DNA from 4 places in the Eubacterium sp. AM05-23 genome. Region 1 is predicted to be linked to each of the others. Evidence: riboswitches for the same ligand, from Rfam matches in the RefSeq annotation. Region 1 holds a riboswitch; each other region holds the start of a gene.
The links. Region 1 has a riboswitch for cyclic di-GMP ahead of DW091_RS02570 (EAL domain-containing protein). Riboswitches for the same ligand answer to the same signal wherever they lie in the genome.
Positions count from the first base shown of each region.

Region 2: another riboswitch for cyclic di-GMP. It lies ahead of DW091_RS10255 (helix-turn-helix transcriptional regulator); the one in region 1 lies ahead of DW091_RS02570 (EAL domain-containing protein).
Region 3: another riboswitch for cyclic di-GMP. It lies ahead of DW091_RS01100 (prepilin-type N-terminal cleavage/methylation domain-containing protein); the one in region 1 lies ahead of DW091_RS02570 (EAL domain-containing protein).
Region 4: another riboswitch for cyclic di-GMP. It lies ahead of DW091_RS17000 (M60 family metallopeptidase); the one in region 1 lies ahead of DW091_RS02570 (EAL domain-containing protein).

Region 1 is NZ_QUDF01000002.1:55,939-61,300, forward strand. It holds gene abc-f (ribosomal protection-like ABC-F family protein) at 1-1,135, opposite strand, end outside; gene DW091_RS02550 (DUF1538 domain-containing protein) at 1,303-1,995, shown strand; gene DW091_RS02555 (DUF1538 domain-containing protein) at 1,992-2,756, shown strand; gene DW091_RS02560 (P-II family nitrogen regulator) at 2,824-3,174, shown strand; gene DW091_RS02565 (redox-sensing transcriptional repressor Rex) at 3,334-3,978, shown strand; cyclic di-GMP riboswitch class I at 4,077-4,160, shown strand; gene DW091_RS02570 (EAL domain-containing protein) at 4,184-5,362, shown strand, end outside.
Region 2 is NZ_QUDF01000006.1:200,111-205,472, forward strand. It holds gene DW091_RS10235 (deoxynucleoside kinase) at 1-420, opposite strand, end outside; gene DW091_RS10240 (aminotransferase class I/II-fold pyridoxal phosphate-dependent enzyme) at 480-1,892, opposite strand; gene trxA (thioredoxin) at 1,990-2,313, shown strand; gene DW091_RS10250 (helix-turn-helix transcriptional regulator) at 2,529-2,864, shown strand; cyclic di-GMP riboswitch class I at 2,956-3,043, shown strand; gene DW091_RS10255 (helix-turn-helix transcriptional regulator) at 3,135-3,467, shown strand; gene DW091_RS10260 (LTA synthase family protein) at 3,505-5,362, opposite strand, start outside.
Region 3 is NZ_QUDF01000001.1:260,695-266,056, reverse strand. It holds gene DW091_RS01120 (four helix bundle protein) at 1-1, opposite strand, end outside; gene DW091_RS01115 (A24 family peptidase) at 100-873, opposite strand; gene DW091_RS01110 (type II secretion system protein) at 1,029-1,487, opposite strand; gene DW091_RS01105 (type II secretion system protein) at 1,679-1,903, opposite strand; gene DW091_RS01100 (prepilin-type N-terminal cleavage/methylation domain-containing protein) at 2,229-2,651, opposite strand; cyclic di-GMP riboswitch class I at 2,831-2,924, opposite strand; gene DW091_RS01095 (O-antigen ligase family protein) at 3,202-4,470, opposite strand; gene DW091_RS01090 (EAL domain-containing protein) at 4,846-5,362, opposite strand, start outside.
Region 4 is NZ_QUDF01000014.1:92,439-97,800, reverse strand. It holds gene DW091_RS17000 (M60 family metallopeptidase) at 1-2,471, opposite strand, end outside; cyclic di-GMP riboswitch class I at 2,589-2,676, opposite strand; gene phoU (phosphate signaling complex protein PhoU) at 2,825-3,505, opposite strand; gene pstB (phosphate ABC transporter ATP-binding protein PstB) at 3,517-4,278, opposite strand; gene pstA (phosphate ABC transporter permease PstA) at 4,290-5,362, opposite strand, start outside.

The sequences.
Region 1 (5,362 bases):
CCCGCGACACCTTATCCTGGATGATGCGGAACAGGGTGGTTTTGCCGATACCGTTGGCCCCGATGATGCCCACCTTGTCGCCGCGGTGGATATCAAAGGAAATATTCTCGAAAAGGGGCTGTCCGTCAAAGGATTTTGATACGTCGCGGACAGTCAGGACATCCTTGCCGCTCTGGATGCGGGGTTTGAAGTTAAAATGGGCATCGGATTCGGTCTGCACCTTTTCGACCACCTCCATTTTTGCCAGAGCCTTTTCACGGCTGGCAGCGCGCTTGGAGCTGTGGACAGAGTTATAACGGCGGAATCGGGCAATCATTTCCTGCTGGCGCTTGATTTCGCGCATCTGCTGGGCATACTGATGGTCCAGATCCATGAGCAGCTTTTCTTTCTTTTCCACATAGGTGGTGTAGTTGCCGGTGTAGCTGTCCAGTGAGTGGCGTGAGACTTCCAGAATACGGCCGCAGACCTTGTCGAGAAAGTAGCGGTCATGGGAGATGATGACAAAGGCGCCGTCGTAGGCCTTCAGAAACTGCTCCAGCCATTGGAGGGAGTCGATATCCAGGTAGTTGGTGGGCTCATCGAGGAGCAGAAGCTCTGGTTCCTGAAGCAGGTTGCGCCCCAGGGCCGCCCGTGTTTTTTCGCCGCCTGACAAAACGCCAAAGGGCTTTGCCATATCCTCATCGGTAAAGCCAAGGCCCCTGGCAATGCCGCGGATGCGGCTGGGGTATTCATAGCCCTTTTGCTCTGCAAAGCGGTCCTGAAGCTCGCCGTAGGTTTTCATGAGCTTTTCCTGCTCTGCACCGTCGGTTTCACCAATCTGGTGCTCCAGCTCTCGCAGCCGCTCCTCCATTTTGATGAGCGCGTCAAAGACAGAGCGAAAAAGGGTGTCTAGCGTGGTGTCCGCTTTAAAATCAGCTTCCTGGGCCAGATAGCCAATGGTAAGGTTGGATTTTTTGCTGATGACGCCGCTGTCGGGGGTAAGCCTGCCGGCCAGTAGCTTGAGAAAGGTGGACTTGCCTGAGCCGTTGCGCCCCACCAGGCCGATCATTTCCTTTTCCTGTATGGAGAGGCTCAGTTTGTTAAAAATTTCATTGATGCCGTAACTAAAACTAAGATTTTCAATATTTATAAGCATAGGGTTTTCTGCCTGTTCTTTCCATAGTATTCCTTATATATGATACCAAAAAAGAGGGGGTGTGTCGACTGCGGACAGAGTCAGGGAAAAGAAATTTGCAAAATGATGAATATTTTGCATCTAAATGGGTATAAAAAGAACGTATTCCAAAATGAGGAGGAGGTTTGATGAGAAAACTGCTTAATAGCTTTAAAGAAGTCCTTGTATCAATTTTACCGATGACGGTTTTGATTTTGATCATCAGTGGTATCTGGGCGCCCTTCACGCCTGAGATGCTCGCGTCCTTTATCGGCGGCGCCATCATGATGATGATCGGCATGGCGCTTTTTTTGTTTGGCGCGGACATCTCCATGATGGAGGTTGGTGAGCGTGTGGGAAATTTTCTGGTTTCCCGGAGAAGCTTGAAAATTCTGATTATCGCCGGCTTTTTTGTGGGCATGTTTGTGACCATTGCCGAGCCGGATGTGCAGGTGCTGGCTGGCCAGGTGGCAGCAGTCTCGGAGGGGACCATCAACCGGACGATGCTCATCGCTGTGGTCGGCGTTGGGGTCGGTATTTTTCTGGTTATCGCGCTGCTGCGCTTTGTTTTTCAGATGAAGCTGTACCATATCCTGATCATTGGATATATCGCTGTTTTTGCCCTGTCCTTTTTTACGAACCCTGAGATGGCGCCAGTAGCCTTTGATTCCGGCGGCGTCACTACTGGTCCCATCACAGTGCCCTTTATACTGAGTCTGGGCAGCGGGATCACCAGCGGCGTAAGAACCAGCAGGGAAGGAACAGACAGTTTTGGGATGGTTGCCCTGTCCTCGCTGGGACCGGTGTTGGCCGTCATGATTTTGGGGGTGATCTTCAGATGAGCCTGATCAATCATTTATTTCACGGTATGCCGGAGGTGGCATGGGAGGTTTTTCTGGCCATCCTGCCCATTGTTTTGATTTTTCTGTTTTTGAACGTCATTGCGCTGCGGCTGCGGGCTCCTATTATCAAGCGGATTATAGGCGGCTTTGTGGTGACTTACCTGGGGCTGGTGCTGTTTCTCCAGGGCGTAAACATTGCCTTTGTACCGGCCGGCGAATTTTTGGGCACAGCCCTTGCAGAGCTTGAGTACAGCTGGATTCTCATTCCGCTGGGCTTTGCCATCGGTTTTCTGGTCGCCTTTGCCGAGCCAGCCGTCCAGGTCATGGTAAAGCAGGTTGAGGAAATGACCAGCGGCGCCATCAAAGCACGCGTTATGCTGCTTGCGATCTCGCTGGGCGTGGCGTTAGCGGTTATGACGGCCATGATCCGGCTGCTGGCCGGTATTTCGCTCTGGTGGATTTTGATTCCGGGCTATATACTGGCCTTTATTCTCGGCCGCTTTGTGGAGCCGAATTTTCTGGCTATGGCCTTTGATAACGGCGGCGTAGCCACTGGCCCCATGTGCTCGACCTTTATTCTGTCTCTTTCAGTGGCTGTGGCGGGCGCGACGCCAGGACGAAATCCGCTGCTGGACGGCTTTGGCGTGGTAGCGCTGATTGCCCTTGCGCCGATTCTGACAACCCTGCTTCTGGGCTTCTTTTATAAGCAGAAGGAGGCCTACAGGAAAAGGCAGTGTGAAAAGCAGCCGCGTGATTCTTAACCGGTATTGACAGAAGATTTTAATCATATATAATATGTAGATTACTTAGCGAATGATGGAGGAAAAAATGGAAGACAGAAATAAGATTAAGACCGAACTGATTGTGGTGATTGTGGAAAAAGATATGTCCGGCGAGGTCATTGACGCGGCCAAGCAGGGCGGCGCTGACGGAGCGACCGTTATGTATGGCCGCGGGTCCGGCATCCATGAGAACGCCCGGTTTTTCGGCATCACCATTGAGCCTGAAAAGGAGATCGTTCTGATTCTGGTGGACGCGTCCATAAGGAACGCGGTGCTCTGCTCGATCCAGAAGAAAATCGAAATCGACAGGCCGGGCATGGGCATTGCTTTTGTGCTGGATGTGGCCAAGGTGATTGGCAGCCCGCACCTTAACTTGATGTCGGACATCACCGATTAATTGCTTTTAAAGACACCCCGAAGGCGCTTGTTTGCCCGGTTTCTGAAGGAATTAAAAAACTTTGACACTTTTTTAATTAATTCGACCATAAAAATTGACGTTTTTTTAACAACTTGATATAATAAAAAGGATAAGTACGACGCAGGAGGGGAGTGCAGAATGCAAACTTTTTCAAAAAGGGTATCGATGACAGTTGTTAAGCGTCTGCCCAAGTATTACCAGTATTTAACCGATTTACAGGATCAACATATTGAAAAAATCTCGTCTAAGGAGCTGGCGGCTATGATGGGGCTGACCGCCTCGCAGATCCGGCAGGACCTGAATTCCTTTGGCGCTTACGGACAGCAGGGCTACGGCTACAAGGTAAAAGAGCTGAAGGAGGCCATTCGCAAAATTCTGGGGCTTGATCTCCAGTATAACTGCATTATCATCGGTTCTGGGAACCTGGGACATGCCATTGTCAATTACGAGCGCTTTAAGGAAGAGGGCATTCACTTCAAGGCCATGTTCGACGTGGATCCGGATCAGATTGGCAAAAAGGTCGGAGACGTGACCGTGTACCACATGGACGATCTCGACGCCTTTGTGGCGCACCATAAGATTGATATCTGTATCCTGAGTGTACCGCAGAAGGTCGGGCAGGAAACCACAGACCGTGTCGTAGAGCTCGGGATCAAAGCGATTCTAAACTTCGTGCCTCTGGACCTGACGGTGCCGGACGACGTGGTGGTAGAGAGTGTGAACATCACCGACAGTCTGTTTACCTTAACCTACCTGATTAACGAAGAGGAAGAGAACGAATAACCAGAAATACCAGCAGGCTTAAGCCTGCTTTTTTGGTGGAAAATAGGAGTTGTGTTTCAAAAAAATCTATTATATAATAGAGTAAAATATAAACGAGATTAATACTAGGGCAAATCTGCTGAAAGACAGAGACGCAAAGCTACAGGGCCTAAACATACATTGTAGGGTAGCCAGCTGCAGTTAAACCCATAACAGGAGCTGTAAAATGGCAGGAAAAAAGACAAACGAAACCATTGAAAATAATGTTTATAACGTAGCTTTGCGTAATATTTACGACGAGCTCTATGAACTGAACATTACCAAAAATCATTATCGGATCATCTACCATGTAGAGGGTAAATATGTGACGCCGCCAGAAGACGGCGCTTTGACAGACGGTATTGCCGATGTGGCAGCGCACATGATTCACCCGGAGGATTCGAGACGTTTTTTGGATTTTTTTGATATTGATAAAATACACGCGGCACTGGCTTCCGGAAAGACCAGCGTCATTGGAGAGTTCCGTAAGCTTTGGGAGGACGGCGCCTATCACTGGGCCTCGCTGACCGTTTTTCCAGCGGATATTGAAGGCGAGGAGGATGAGATCCTGCTCTGCTTTATCATGGATATTGATTATAAAAAACAGCTGGAAGCCGTTGAGAAGGAAAACCAAAGCCTTCAGAAAAAGCAGATGGATGACGAGCGTTACCGTCTGGTGATTGGGCAGACAAACACCCTGGTATTTGAGTGGAACCCAGAGACCGGAGAGCGCTATTATGCGCCCCGGTTTTCGGAAAATTTTATGGGCAGCTATGACGGCCGGGACATCAAGGAAATCTGGCTTGACGATGGGGTCGTCCACCCCGGCGATATTGAAATATTAAAGCAGAAAATGAGCATGGACGCCATCAGCAACGGGCAGGTAGAGCTGGAAATCCGGCTCTGCAATAAGAAAGGCCGCTATATCTGGTGTAAAATTGTATTTAATGTGCTTTACAATGAGGATGGCGGCATCAGCCGGGTGATCGGTACCCTGAACGACATCGACGAATCCAAGCGCGCGCACGAAACCCTGAAGTACCGGGCAGAGTTTGATATGTTAACCGGTATCTATAACATCAATACCTTTTATTCCCGGGCAGAAAAGCTGCTCAGGGAGCATCCGGAGCAGAAATATGCCGTGGTGCGCCTGGATGTCAACCGCTTTAAGTTTATCAATGATCTGTACGGACGGGAGGAGGGAAACCGGCTGCTCCGCTTTATGGCAACTGTTATTTCGGGCCATATGGGGCCGATGGACGCTTTTGGGCGCATGAACAGCGATGTGTTCTGTCTCTGTATGTCCTATGGTTCGGGTGAGCCACTGCTCAGGCGTATTCAGAAAATACTGGCGGAGATCAACCAG
Region 2 (5,362 bases), on a different contig from region 1:
TACAGGCAGCTCCATCTTGTTAAACTCATAATCTGACAGCCAGTCCATAAAACGGCCGCGCTCCTCCGGATCGCTGATTTTACCCGCCTGATGAACCATATTGGAAGTAGTGTACCGATCAGCGATCACGATGCCGCCGTCCTTGTAAAAGGCCTCGTAATCTTCCTTGTAGGAGGCATAACGGTCAGCTGCGTAAAAGGTCGAGGCGATGTAAGGACTGATGCTGTCCGGGTCATTGCCAAAGGCGCCGGACAGGTACAGCCGTACCATGGCGGAGGACTCCTTATCGTAACGGGGATAGGAAACCTTCATAACACGCTGTCCCTCCCTTTTCAGGCGGTCGTAGAGCTTTTCTGTCTGTGTCTGCTTACCGCTGCCGTCAACACCCTCGATGACAATCAGCTGTCCTTTATTTTCCATTGATAAACCTTCTTTTCTCATTTTGTTTCAGGCATTATTATATCATAACGGCCCATGCATTAAAACGAAGAATTGAGAATGACTTCAATCATTCCCCCACTGTCTATTCCCACAACCGCTTCGCCGTTTCTCCGCCGTCTTAAGAGCTCCGCCACGGTTTCTTCTGTCACCAGACTCCCAGGCAGCAGCACCGGTATTCCTGGAGGATACGGGATGACAAAGCCCGCTGCGGCACTGCCTGCTGCGTCCTCCAAAGGCAGCCGCCCGGTTTCCATATTGTAGAGTGCCTGCCACAGGGGATATTTTTCCTCGTGCTTCCAGACACTGACAAATCCAGCATCCGGCAGCTCAGAGACTTCCGGACAGTCTCTGTTCATGTCTGCCACTGCTGCCATCAGCTGATCCAGTTCGCCGGCTGCAGTGCCGATTCCTGTCATGGCCAGTACATAGTTAAATCCGGACATCTCACACTGAATGTTATACTCTGTTAGCAGCCGCTTTTCAACAGCAGTGCCCTTTCCGTTCTTTACCATCAGCAGCCACTTGCTTTTATCGTAGGGCTGCCCATCCTCCGGAGTATACAGAGCAATGCAGTCGCCCACCCCTGTCCGTTTCTGATAAAAATCCCAACGCTCCGCAATGGTTTTAAAAACAGTTTCTCCCTTTTCGCAAGCTTCGTCCACCGCGTTTTCCACACTCATCATCAGCAGATAGCTGGGACTGGAGGACTGAAGCATGGCCAGAAATTTTTTAACACGGCTTCTTTCTACCAGGGGCCCCTGCATGTGAAGCAGAGAGCTCTGGGTAAAAGCGCTTAAAAGCTTATGCGTGCTCTGAATGACAATATCTGCTCCGCAGCTCACCGCGTCCGGCGGCAGCTCAGCACAAAACTTCAGGTGTGCCCCGTGGGCTTCATCCACGATCAGCACCTTGCCTTTTTTATGAAGCAGCTCTGCAATGGCAGCAACATCACTGACCGTGCCATAATAGGTGGGATTGACCAGTATCATCCCCTTTACCTCTGGGTGCTCCCGCAGATTTTTTTCTACCTGTTCCAGAGAAATACATTTTCCAAAGCCCAGCCGCGCATCGTATTCCGGTTCAAAATAAACACCTTTTATCCTGCCCAGGGCCAGCCCTGCATAAACAGAACGGTGGCAGTTTAACGGCACCAGAAGGCTCTCGCCTTCTCTGCAAACACCCATAATGGCACTCTGTATGCCGGTTGTGGTGCCGTTTACCAGAATACAGGCCTCCTCCGACCCGTAAGCTTCTGCCAGCTTTTTCTGAACCTTTAAAAGAATATCGGAGGGATCGTGCAGGTTATCCGCGCCAGGTATCTCTGTGACATCCAGAGTTGCCCAGTTTTCATTATCAAAACAAAAATTTCCCTTGTGCCCGGGCATATGAAACCGCAAAGCCCCTCTGTCACTGAGTTCTTGTAATCTTGTATATAAAAGTCGTTTTTTCATGAATTTATTTTATCATAAAATCCGGATTTTTCCCCTTTATTTTTAGATGGATTATTGATATGATAATCTCTGTAAAAAAATTCAAGGAGTGAAAAAGATGGCAAATATCATCTCTGTCGATATGACTAACTTTGAATCGGAAGTTCTGAACTATACGGAAGGCCCTGTCATGGTTGATTTTTGGGCTGAATGGTGTGGTCCCTGTAAGGCTCTCCTTCCGATCATCGAAGAAATCGCCGGCGAAGTCCCTTCAACCGCCAAAATCTGCAAGCTGAATGTAGATGAAAATACTGACCTGGCCAGGCAGTTTCATGTCATGAGCATCCCGACCTGTGTATTCTTAAAGGACGGCAGTGAAGTCGAACGTTTCGTGGGAAGCCGCGATAAGCAGGAATACATTGATACCCTAAAAAATTTATAAGTTTTTCAGACCACGCTTCGGGCATGGTCTTTTTTTATCGAACTATTTTTTATTAAATTTTCTTTTACAATACAAGACGTTTCTCTTTTTATTCTATTTTTATAACTATTATTTCGAAAATCCTTGAACCTTTTTCAAAAATATGTTACTATGAAAATTGTTTATAGATTCCTTATTTTCAATCATATCTGTCAAACACTCGGGAGGAACTCCAGATGAACAGTAAATACCTCGGGCAGCGGCTTCGCCAGTTTCGAAAAGACGCCCGTCTTACACAAAACCAGCTGGCTAAAAAAGCCGGTATCACCCCCACATACCTCAGTATCATTGAAAGGGGAGCGCAGCTGCCCCGGCTGGAAACTTTTATCAATCTGGCCAATATCCTGTCCGTTTCAGCCGACGATCTTCTGATGGAAGACCACGCAGAATCTCGCAAAGAAACGCACACTTCTTTCGCCATTCCGTCTGACAATCTGTCAGATGAGGAGCTCACTTTAGTGCAGGATATGGTCAAACTGATGTGTGACCATTTCAAAACAACAAATCACTGAATTATTTGTTTAAATTCTTGGACAAAACTATAATTGAATATTGACTTCATTCGCATTGTGAGTTATAGTAAATAATATACATCCGAATCATTTTGAAATAGGGCAAAACTACTGAAAGGTAGTGACGCAAAGCCAAGGGTCTAATTCATCAGGAGATGAAATGACAGCCGGTTGCTCGGGTATTAAACTTACTGAATGCAATCTCCCTGCCTTGGTTTGTGTGCCGGGGTCTTTTTATTGCCCCAATCTCACGCAGAGGAGTTAACCACAATGGATAATAAAGTTATTGGCAGGCATATTCGTGAAGCCCGTCTTGATAAAAAACTGACGCAGTACCAGCTCGCGGAACGTGTTCATATTACACCGAATTATCTGAGCATGCTGGAACGCGGCACCCATCTGCCCAAACTTGAAACACTCATCACTATCTCCGAAGCACTGGAGGTTCCTGTCAGCGCGCTTCTTGCCGATTTTCCCGTCGAGTCCTTTACCAGCCGGATTCACTTTCTGTCCACTGCAATGGAAGGGCTGGACGACGAGCAATCTAAAATCGTGTGCGATGTCATCAAGGTAATGACTGATGGCTTTAAATTGAAAAAATAGCTAAAAAACCCGGATCGATAAGATCCGGGTTTTTTAATTAAAAGTCTGCGGCCGGGTAAAACAAATCGTTTCGCCGCCTTGCTGTATCCAGCATATTATTGTAGAGCATCTGCTGGTATTCCAGAACCTCTCGGTCGTGGATCGTCGGGTCTCCCCTTCTGAAGTACTGCTCCTCATTATCGATAATCCCTACAGAATTAATAACCGGCAGTGTCTCAGACAGCCTCATTAAATAATCATTGTAGGGCGTCCCCTGGATACCGGCCTGCTCCAGCAGCAGGCTGGAAAGGTAATTTATGCTCAGCTTATCCACCTGGGCCTCTGGGATGTCATAGTTTGCCCAGATGACAAAGGGCGTGACGTAACGCTTCTGCAGCTCCTCTGTGCTCCACTGATCCAAAGGCTTCTGCATGAGCTCTTCATAAAACGCCTGCTCAATATATGCCTGGTGATCTCCAAACATAACTATCAGCGTGGGCTCATCCTGCCCGCTGAAATAATCGATCAGACCTTTAAACGCTGCGTCGGAGTTTCGCATCAGAGATAAATACTGCTCGGTTTCGGGGTAACTTCCCTCCATCCCCTCCAGAAGCACTGGATCAAGATCATCAGCGTTCAGCTGGTAGCCAGCGTGGTTTTGGATGGTCACATCAAAGACAAACAGCGGATTATCCCCCTTGTTCTCATAAAGATCAATGACCTTGTCATAGGTGGCCGCATCGCTGACCCATTTTTCTCTAAGCGTCTGCGATTCCAAAAATTCTTCTTCTGAGAAAAACTGCTGAAAGCCAAAATTCGGATAAACCTTGTCACGGTTCCAGGCGTTCCGCTCTCCGGGATGGATGGCATAGCTGTTGTAGCCCTCATAGTTCAGCGTTGACGTAAGGCTGGGCGCCGGACCCTTAATATACAATTGATAGGGTCTTGCATTTTCCGGCAGATAAGCCGTCGTATTTCCGGTCAGAAAGGCATATTCGGAGTCACAGGTACCTCCACCGAAAACCGACACATAAAGATTCCCTTTAATGGTATTCTCCTGCAGGCTGTCAATAAAGGGCATAACGTCAATATTGGTGGAAAAATCCCCCACGGTCCGCAAATCGCTGAAGGACTCATTCATAATGGCAATGATATTGGGTTTATGATTGTTTTTCACTCCAGGTCCTGCAGCGGCTTTTTCCGTTGTCCCGCCCCGCCCGATGGCCCCGGTGGTCATGGGCTGCTGAACATTTTTGATGCTCTCGCCCAAAAACGCCAGGTCATAGCCCTCGGGTTCCCTGACATGGGAAAGCTTGGCATTGACCGTAAAAGTATAGGGGTAACCGTTAACCGGCATATCCCAGGCATAATAATACCGCTCCACATTGGTCTCAAAAAACAGACCAAAGGTGATGGCCAGTGTTACAAAAGCTGTCAGCCTCAGCTTACGGCTTTTGTATTTATCGTTAATGCTGCCGTTTGCTTTAAAGGCCCAGAACAACAGCGCCGTCAAAACCAGCGCAGCAAGCAAAATGGTGCCGCTGAGCTCAAAATGATAAGCTGAGGCGACCTGGAGTCCTGTCTTTGCTGAGAACAGATCCGTATAGAGCAGCGTATCTCCTCTGAACAGGCGGACAAAGTAGCCAGCCAGTCCAAAAATATACATCAGAATTCCTCCGCCTATCAAAGACGTTCTCATCCGCCCGGTTATAATATATAAAAACACATAGACTGCCATACAGCAGGCCAGATTTAAAAACAAACGGATCCCCTCCGTATCGAAGGGTGCTTCCTGAAAAATCTGGAAGATGGTATAGGAAAAGGCTGAGGACAGGACAAGCAGCAGCACGTTCCACAGAGCTGCCGCCCGTTCCCGGCACGCTATATTTGAAAAGATGGCCAGCCCGATCATAAAC
Region 3 (5,362 bases), on a different contig from region 1:
TGCAGGCCTCCCGCATCTTTAGCGGCCAAAGGCCGCAATCCAATCAAATTTTCTTTTGAAAATTTGTTCCAAAACCTTCCACCTTCAACTTTCCACCTATTAAAGTCCAAAAAAATCCAAATACCAAAAGATAATCTGCATTCCCCACAGCATGGATACCAAAATCCCCCCCGAAAGGTATGGGCCAAAGGGCATGTGCTTTTCCCCGCTCTTGCGGATAAGCTTGATGGCGCCGGCGATGCCGCCCAGCACCAGGCCGATAAAGGTGGCCAGCAGGGTGCAGGGCCAGCCGAGGAGAAACCCGGCCACAGCCATCAGCTTGACGTCGCCGCCGCCAAAGCCGCCGGGGATAACCAGGGATAACACCAGCATGGGGACCGATATGACAAACACACCGATTACCCGGGAAATAAGGCTGGGCTCCAGAAATACAAAATAGCTTGCCGCCGCGGGAATGATCAAAGCGATGACCAGACCGTTCGGAATGGTCATGGTATCGAAATCAATGAGGGTAACCGCCAATAAAATGGCCGCCACCGCAAACCCAACCACAGCCTGAAAGCCAAAATCGTAGTGCCAGGCCATGAGCAGGGCCAGCAGCCCGCCGCACAACTCCGTGAAAAAATACCGCGGCGCAATCTTCGCCCCGCATTTCCGGCATTTTCCCCGCAGCCAAAGATAGCTGAGCAGCGGGATATTATCATAAAACGCAATGGGCTTGCCGCAGTTTGGGCAAAAGGACCGGCCCCTGGCAATGGAAATACCAATGGGCACCCGGTAGACCACCACATTCAAAAAGCTGCCAATCATACAGCCAAAGATAAAGACAAAGGCATACAATACAAAATAGATTAAGGTTAAAGAATCTTCCAAAGATGAACCTCCAGGCTTTTTAGTGAATAGTTGATAATGGATAGTTGATAGTTACGGAACAAATTTGCTTTGCAAATTTGATTTGAATTCAAAATCACAGAGTGATTTTGTTCCTTAACTACTCACTATCAACTATCCACTGCTATTATCATTCGCTACTTGACGTCTGTTTCTCCTTTGTAGGCTGAAACTTCCTTCCCGTCAACCACAACGCGCTTTCCTGGTTCAATTATAACATTGATGTTATTTTTAATCATCTCAATTTTATCAATGGTACCGTCCCGGTTGTCGTCCACAATGGTCAGCTTTGTAACCCCTTCGTAGATGTTGTCCGGCCCCACCAGATCCCGAAGGTCGTTCGCGTCTGGTATGCGGTAGGGGTTTTCCGCTGTTTCGGCGGATTTAAACTCTGTGGCCCGTATCTGAGCCGCCAGGTAGATGGTTCTGGCCTCGGCAATAGCAGCGTCCTTTTTGGCGTCATCGATAAAATGGAGGTACCCCGGAATGATGAGCACTGCCAGCAGGGCAATGACCACAATAACGGTGATGAGCTCCATCATGGTGAAGCCAGAGGGGCTTTTGATGAGAATTTTAAGTTTGCGGCGAAGGGTCATGGGGGCACCTCTTTTTTCAATGGAGAATTGAGAATGCAGAATTGAGAATTAAATGTGCAAATCCGCATTGCGGATTTAATTCTAATCAGTTTTGCCTTTAGCAAAATTGTTCCTGTAATTCTCCATTTTCAATTCTCCATTCTCCATTGATTAACTTTTCGGGTTTTCGGGATACGGGTTGGAGGGTTATTTTATTTTTGTGACTTCGGCGGAGCTACCGCTTGCGCTGCCACATAAACCTCTCTGGCTTCTACAATGGCGGCTTTTCCTTTGGCGTCCTCCACAAACCCCAGCATGGCAGGGATGGTAAAGGCGGCTAAGATGGCCAGAATCACCAGTACCACAATCAGTTCGACCAGGGTAAAGCCCGAACGGGACTGCGCGCTGTTCTTTAATCTTTGCTTTAGAAAATTCATTTTCCTGCCCCCTGTTCAGAAAATCGGAATCCTGCTGTGCCATTCTTTATTCTTCATTTTCCACTGAAAAACCCCTCCCGAAATCCTGAAAAGCAGTTGATCGTTGATAATGGACAGTTGATCGTTACAGAACAAATTTGTTCCATAACTATCCACTATCAACGATCAACTGTCCACTATATTTAGTTTTTTCTTTCGGCAATAAAAAAAGCGCCTGAGAAAATGGGAGAAAAGGCCGGCTGCGGCGCTGCAAGCTCGGCCTTGATTATTTACTTTTTTAAAAAGCAACAGGTATATCTTTATTTTTTACTAAACATTTATCGTTTTAATCTTTTTTAATTACTGCATTGCCCCCGGATACTGTTTCATCAATCGTAACTGTGAATCCACCGTCTTTATATTCTACTTTTGCTATTCTCGAGCCATCACCTACTGTAATAGTCCACGTAGCACTTGCGGGGATATCGCTGTTTAATTTATCTTTTACAGCAGTAGCCGCTGTACTAGTGTCACTGCTTTTAATCACGAAAGTATCCGCAAGTGTTTGTTCTGTAGCTACAGTCTGTCCTGCCAAATATACTTCTCTTGCTTGTGAAACATAAGCTTTACCTTTTGCATCTTCAATAAACCCCAACATCGCCGGAATCGTGAATGCCGCTAAAATCGCCAAAATAACCAATACTACAATCAATTCTACCAAAGTAAAACCTTTACGGTTTTTCTTCAGCTTGTTAATCATCTGAATCATTTACATCTCTCCTTTTATGTTCTCTTGTTTACCTTTAAATATAAACCTTTATTTTAACCGTCCGCGCCATGACGGTTATAAACATTGTCATTACCTGCCCCAGATGTCCTTTTTGTTAAAGGCTGCTCAAAAAATAAAAACAGCCGGAAACCAAACAGGGGTTTTCGGCCATCCACCGTTTTGGCAGCTGGCTGTCATATCGGCCTGGAGCTGCCGACGTAGACCCTGTAGTTTTGCGCCACGGGCTTTCGCGCCGCTTTGCCTTTTGAACAATTCTATTCTACAACTGATTCGGACATTTGTCAAGAACTATAAAAACCAGTTACTTTTAAATATTCTAAAAGGTTCATGTCATTCACCATTAATACAGGTTTGTACACTTTTAAAACCATACAAATCTGCATTTTTCGCTTTTCTTATAGCTATAAGTTATTATAAATGCTGTTTCATTTACCACCAACATTAAACTAATGGTAAAAACAGCACAATTTGAGTAAAACACTCAATCTTTTTCAAAATTTTTTCAATTTTTTATTTCCTTAAATCATATTCAAATTTGATGGATTTTATTGCTCAACCGCACCATTATTCCGCAAAATATCCAGAAAACAGGCGCCACGGTCACCACAGAGATGTTGAAACAGGAAGCGGCCATATAAGCGGCCACGCTGCAGACAAGCGGTATAAGCATGGGAGACTGCCGCCAGCTTTTAAAGCCCTGGTACAGCGTCGTCCCCTCAAAGGCCAGATAAATGAAAGCCGCAGGGATTCCGCTGCTCACAGCAATGTGCAGGTACTCGTTATGGGCACGGTCGATGACCAGGTGGTGTCCGGTCACCCTTACAATATCACGCTCAAAATACTGGCCCATCACCTTGCCCAGGGTCTCAATGCCAAAGCCAGTCAGGGGACGCAGCTTGATAAGCTCTAGGGTTTTTGACCAGATAAAAAGCCGGTATGATCCGCCCTTTTCCCAGTCGTTTCCCTTGATGATCTTCGACAAATCCGTAAAAACACTGAGAAACCGCGCGCCAAAACCTGTATTCACAAACAGGAAAATAAAGGTTAAAAGCACAAACACACCGCTCGCCACTGCGAAACGGCAGCGGTTTTCTTTTTCTCTCAGCAGAAACATGCCCAGCAGCACATACCCCAGAAAGCTGCCAATCCAAGCGCCGCGGGTATTGGTGCACAGCAGGCAGAAATAGACCAGCCCGCAGGGCAGAAGGTAAGCCCTTGGCCCTTTGATAAAGGCGTATAAGAGAATTGGCAGCGCCAATGTCAAAAATGAGCCCAGAAAATTAGGGTTGCCGATGGTAGCATAGGATGCGCCTGGGCCGCCGTACATTAAAGGGTCCTGTGGCTGAAAATCCAGCCCAAATTTCTGAAAGATGCCATAAACAGCCACACAGGATACGCCCACGGCGTATAACCGTACATGCCAGCGCTTAAAGGTATAGAAAAAAGCCCCCAGCATCATTAAAATACCATAAAACAAAATAGCGGAGTAGCTCTCCAGCCGAAAGGATCGCCCCTTAAGCGACAGCATGATATCCGTCGAAAAGGGAAGCGTGACGGTTACGCACAACAGGTACAGCAGCACCAGCTTTACCGGCAGCGGTATTTTAGGCTTCTCGCTAAAATATGCGGTAATGGGCCGCACATATAAAAGCAGCAGACCAAAAACCAGTACCTCAATGGTCATCAGCTTTGGCATATACAGGGTATCGCCAAAGGGCGGCACAATGATCAGCGGCACTGCCCCGGCAATAATGGCCAGTACTGTGGAGACTGCTGTTTGAAGTTCGAATTTTCTCATTGTTTTCCTCAACATCTGTTTTTTAAATTGTAGCATATTTTATTCATAAGCACCTCTTGAATTGTCAATTTTATATCTCTGCTTGCTACACCCCGCTAAAGGCGGATCTTTCTCAAGCTTTATTTGCTCAATTTACGGGTATTTCTAAAGAACCGTAGAAGCCTGGAAAGCTGGGCCCAACACACCAAAAGGCGCCGGCGGTTATTGCCGGCGCCTTTTCGGGATTTCGGGATGTGTTTTAAAGGATTTATTTAATCAAATGTGCAAGGCACATTTGCACCTGAACTTTCCACTTTCAACCTTCAACTTTCAACTAAACAGTCCTCTTTTTAACCCTTTATCTCTGGATAACCTATTTTATCTACATCCTCATCCCTACCATTCCCCATCCAGCTTCCTGAAAAACTCGTCCATTGGCATGGGTTTCGCAAACAGAAAGCCCTGGGCGCTGTCGCACTGGATGCTTTTCAGGAATTCGGCCTGTCCGGTGGTCTCGATGCCCTCGGCCAGCACCTGGAGGTCGAGTTCCTTGGCCATAGCAGCAATATTCTTGAGGATAACCCGTTCCTTGGGGGAGAGGTTTTCCTCCCGGCAGAGGGAACGGTCAAGCTTGAGCACATCCACATCGATCTCGGACAAAAGGTTCAGGGAGGAATAGCCTGAGCCAAAATCGTCGATGGAAACCTTGAAGCCGCCGCTTCTCAGCTCGCTCACCAGCCGTTTGACATAGCCGCTGTTTTCAATAAAGATGGTCTCAGTCACCTCAACCTCGATGAGGCTGGGATCGACCTGGTAATTTTCGGCCAGCGCCCTGAGGCGTTCGACGTAATTGCCGGATTTCAGGTGGAATCTGGACATGTTCATAGAGATGGGAAGGCTTTTGAGTCCTCTG
Region 4 (5,362 bases), on a different contig from region 1:
TCCACAAACAGGGCATTTGTCTCATCTGCCAAACTATCATATTCATAAAATTTTATTTCTGAAATCCGGCAGCGTGCATTTGGCGCGCCAGCCCAATAAAGCGCCGGGTTAATCTGAATTTTGACAGGCTTAATTTTTTCGTTTAGGCGGATACGGTAATATTCTTTGCCGTTCGTGCTTTTTTTAGACTGAACCGCAAAATTATTGCCGATATTCAGGTCGTGAGCCTGTCCTTTTTCATCCCACCAGCGGATTTTCATATAAGCATTGTAAGTGCTCGGCTCGCCTTCGCCACGCACCAGCACAATATCATTCATCTCATAAGACTGGTCAAATTCAACGACCGGTGCCTGCAGGGCGCCGGCCCAGCCGCCAGCGTTCCAGCCGCCATAGTTCCAGTATGAGGTGTAATCATTATCTACAATATCAAACTTATCAAAAGCTTTCTCGTAATCACTCTCCTTTAAATAAGGATATGTGACATCTTTGATGTGAGCAGTCGGCTGGTTCACCTCTCCGGCCCGGTTAATCAGCTTATAGTTCGAAGTGACCGGCGGATCAATGGACTCGGTCGCGCAGGTGTATACCGGCGATTTTGCGCCTTCTCCAATGGCGTTATAGCCTGTCAGATAGACCTCGTATTCAGCTTGGTCCTTAAGATTTTCAATTACATAGCTGGTGCCGCTCAAATCCCCGGCCTTTATATAGTCGCCCATCCCTTTTTCACGGTAATAGACATTGTATCCGGTAGAATTTTTCTGTTTTTCCCAATTGACAGTGATCTGGCGGTATCCGCCTTTTAAGGTTATACCCTCTGGCCTTTCAGGCACTGAGGTTGGCATTGGCGTTCCGATAACCGGAGCGCTGAAACCACTTTCCCAATTTCCGCTTTCGGAACGGTTAACCGACTGTACTGAAATTTTATATGCCACAAAATTGATTAAATCGTTAATTGTCAGAGAAGTTCCATCCACTGCAGTCAGCGTAGTCTCATTTTTACCGGTTGTAGGGTTTGTAAAACTCATCTTTACTTCATAGCCGGTTACATTAGGCTGTGCCTCCCAGCTGACCGTCAGACTTTCGTTGCCAGAAACCACTTTGACATTTGCAGGTATGCTCGTAACCTGCTCAACGATTTTATCCTTGGTATTATTTAAAAATTCAACTTTTGAGATTTCCGCAAGATTGCTGCTCGCCTTATTGGTCTCTGTCACAAAGATGGTAACCTTTTTGATGGCTACCTGTTTATCCAAATTAATGACAATGGTCGACGGGGAAGCTTCATCGGTTAAAAAGAGATAATCCACCTTGTCCTGGAGGTCAAAACTATGGGTTTCTTTTTCCCCGAATTCATCGACCACCTCAACACGTCCCCTTCTGGGCGCATTTTCAAGGCCTAGTTCATTGGGGGCAATCCGCAGTTCTGTTGCCTTGACGGGTTCCTGCATGACAAGCGGAATCTCCAGCGGCGCTTCCTCAGAAATCACACCTTCATCCTCTTTGGCGAACTGGACTGATGCTGCCTGGTCAGAAGCCGTGCTGAAAAGCTGAGCAATATCACCGCTTTTAACCACGACAGGATTGGATACATTTTTTTCAATGACCACATTTCCCGGATCCACAATCGGGGACGTATCACTGATCTGTACCTTTTCGGCATCATAGGCCTCGCCCATATTTTCCTGCAGATAGACCAGATCGACAATATCGACAAGTCCATCTCCATTAAGATCATAATCGGTTTCGGAGGAGCCCAGCTTTTTCATGACAGCGTCGTAGTCGGCATCGTCAATAATACCGTTACTATCTACGTCTCCAGCTAAAACTGCACCGTCCATAAACTCGACACGTTTCGAGCTTCCCTCAAGGCGTACCCGTGCCTGCACAGGGATTATCCCCATATCCGAAACAGTTATTGTATAGTCGCCGACTGGCAGATTATACAAATTGACATTGGCAAAATAAATTTTTGCATCTGGGTTTTGTGCATCGTAAAAAACATTGCTGCTCTCCCTGTTATCGGAGGCTTTATCAAAAAGCAAGGTTTTGTACTGAATGCTCCTGCCGCCAAAATCAGTTAAGGTTTTTTCATTTACGATATCTTTTAATAGGATTGCCTTTACGGTGCCGTCATCGGAAGCCAGTGTCAGGACAGCGGTTTCAAGCAGCTTTGTCTTGGGCTGGGTAAAATGGATTTCCACCTCCATATTCCCGACAAGTTCCGCGGATCCGCCAGTGCGGATCATGCTGTCTTTTTCATCTTCCGCCTGCGGCTCTGAAGCTTCATCTGCCAAAGAGGAGATGACCTCCAAGGCTTCCTCTGGCCCGGCCTCTTCCTGATTTTCTGTCACAATATCCGTTTCCGCAGTTTCGGAGGAGGTCTCCTGTACAGTTTCCTCTGCCAAAATGGATATCGGAAAGCTCGCAAACAGCATCACAACGGACATAAAACAAGCCAACCATTTTTTCATGTTCTTTTCCCTTTCCTTATTCTGATGAATGATCTTTAATTAATCCTGTTTCTAAAAATAAAAAACGGCTGCAAAAGGGCGCAGCCGTGGGGTATCCACCTACTAATCATGGATTACTGTAGCAACTGGCTGCCATCGTCGTTTAACGGCTTTAGGCCCTTTAGTTTTGCGTCTCTGCCTTTCAGCAGATTTGCCCTTTTTACGTATTAAAAACGTTATTAAATTAAAATCAGTATAGATTATGCCTCATTATATCAAGCACGATTCTTTTCGTCAAGATTCTTTGATTATTTTGCATAAATAAAAAAAGACCAGCGCAAAAATCTACTCTGGTCCAGGATAAAACCTATGGTTTATTCGTCCTCTGGGATTGTATTTAAGTCATTAAAATCCATATAATTTCCAGTGACAATAAAATAGACGGTCTCAAAAATATTAGTGGCATGATCACCAATTCTTTCCAAATGGCTCCCTATAAAAGAAAAGCTCATAGCCTGAAGCGCCATTTCCGGATTTTGGTTGATCTCTGCGATACAGTCGCTGTGCAGGGTATTGTTCAAACGGTCGATTTCATCCTCATAGCGGATCACATCATCCATCTTGCTGATATCCTCGTCAATATAAGCCTGAATACACATTTTAAGCTGATCTTCCACCATCTTTGCCATCTGCGGGATATTGTCCAGTTTTTTATAGTACTCTTCCTTACGCAGGCAGATCACCTTTTGGCAGATATTCACCGCCAGGTCAGCGATTCTTTCAAGATTTGTAATAATTTTATAGGTGGAGGAAAGTCTTCTCAAATCCCCTGCGACGGGCTGCTGCCTCGCAATCACCTCGCTGACAATCTGCTGAAGCTGGATTTCCTTTAAATCCACAATGTCATCCCGGCTGATGACGCTTCTGGCCAGCTTGACATTTTGTTCTTCCAGCGCCGTAATCGAATCCGACAGCATGCGTTCTGCCTGGGAAGACATCAATAAAATTTCATTCTTAATGGTTTTTAATTCTTCGTTATAAACTTCTCGCATCATTCGCTCCTTTATCAACCGAATCGGCCGGTAATATAATCCTCAGTCCTTTTATCTTCTGGATTCATGAAAATAGTATTTGTCTCATTGTACTCAATAATTTCTCCCATAAGGAAGAAAGCGGTTCTGTCTGAAATTCTGGCAGCCTGCTGCATGGAATGTGTGACGATGATAATGGTGTAGTCCTTTTTAAGCTCCTCCATCAAATCTTCAATTTTTGAAGTAGCGATTGGGTCAAGGGCCGAGGTTGGCTCATCCATCAGGATAACCTCTGGCTGCATGGCGATGGTCCTGGCAATGCACAGACGCTGCTGCTGCCCACCGGAAAGGCCGAGGGCGGATTTGCCCAGACGGTCGCTGACTTCATCCCACAGAGCCGCTCCTACCAGACTGTCGTGTACAATTTTATCAAGTTTCTTCTTATCTTTCAAGCCCTGGCATTTTGGACCATAGGCGATATTATCGTAGATACTCATCGGAAACGGGTTAGGTTTTTGGAAAACCATGCCCACCTTTGTTCTGAGCTGGATAACGTCCGTATCTTTTTCATAGATATTTTTACCGTCAAAATTCAGGGTCCCCTCGATACGAACCGAGTCAATTAAGTCATTCATGCGGTTCAGACAGCGCAGAAATGTAGATTTTCCACAGCCTGACGGGCCGATAAAAGCGGTCACTTCATTTTCATAAATATCAATATTGATTTTTTTTAAGGCCTGAAAATCACCATAATACAAATCCAGATCCTTCACATCAAATTTTTTCTTCTTATCCATTTTAACCTCGTCTATTTTTTATGGGCAACATCCAGCTTGTCCGCTGCCAGTCTTGATAAAATATTCAATACAATGACAATCAATACAATAATAATACCAATAGCACAGGCCAGTTCGATATTTCCTTCCTCTTTAGCCACATAGTAGGCCTGAACCGTCAGTGTGCTCCCCGGCGAAAGCAGCGTTCCCGGAATCTGCGCAACGGTGCCCGCAGTGAGCAGCAGCGCCGCAGATTCGCCGATCACACGGCCAATACTTAAGAGCACCGCCGTCACAATACCGGGGACTGCAGATGGCAGCACGACCTTAAACACGGTCTGCAGCTTTGTTGCCCCAAGAGCCAGGGAGCCTTCGCGGTAACTGACCGGGACGGTTTTCAGGGCTTCCTCTGTACTCCGTATAATGACCGGAAGCAGAATAATCGCCACGGTTAAGCTCCCTGACAGTAAGGATATTTGAAATTTGAGCGCGACCACGAAAAACGCCATACCAAAGAGACCAAAAATAATAGAAGGTATCCCCGACAAGCATTCCGTTGCAAAGCGAATCGCGTTGACCAGTCGGCCAGGCTTGGCGTATTCCGTCATATAGATGGCTGCTAAAATACCGATCGGCAGCGCGATAACCAATGACAGAAATACCATGTACAGCGTTGTGACGATATTGCTGAAAATCCCGCCGCCCGGATTAACCACTTTCAGCTTAAGGGTACCGCCGCCATTTTGTACCAGCTGAGCAATCTCTTCCAATGATAAATCCGACACCTCGGCGCCGTCCACACTTTCAAGCACATAGTCGGTCTTAACCGCCGTGCCCCTTCCGGTTGTGTCCTTAGTGGCGTTTAAGCTCGAGTCCTTTTCGATATAACTGAAAATCACCTGCTTGTGCTGATCGTTTCGTTTTGAATAATCAACCTTCATAATGGCCGCTCCCAGAGACTCGATATAAAGCGGCTCGCCGTCTGGTGTTTCATACTTTTTATAGTAATCCGATTTTGACAAAAGGTCTGCTTCATTGATCGAAAGGGGTACATCTTTCTTTTCCACCATCTGATAGCCCACCTTATCGTTAAAATCGCGAGTGA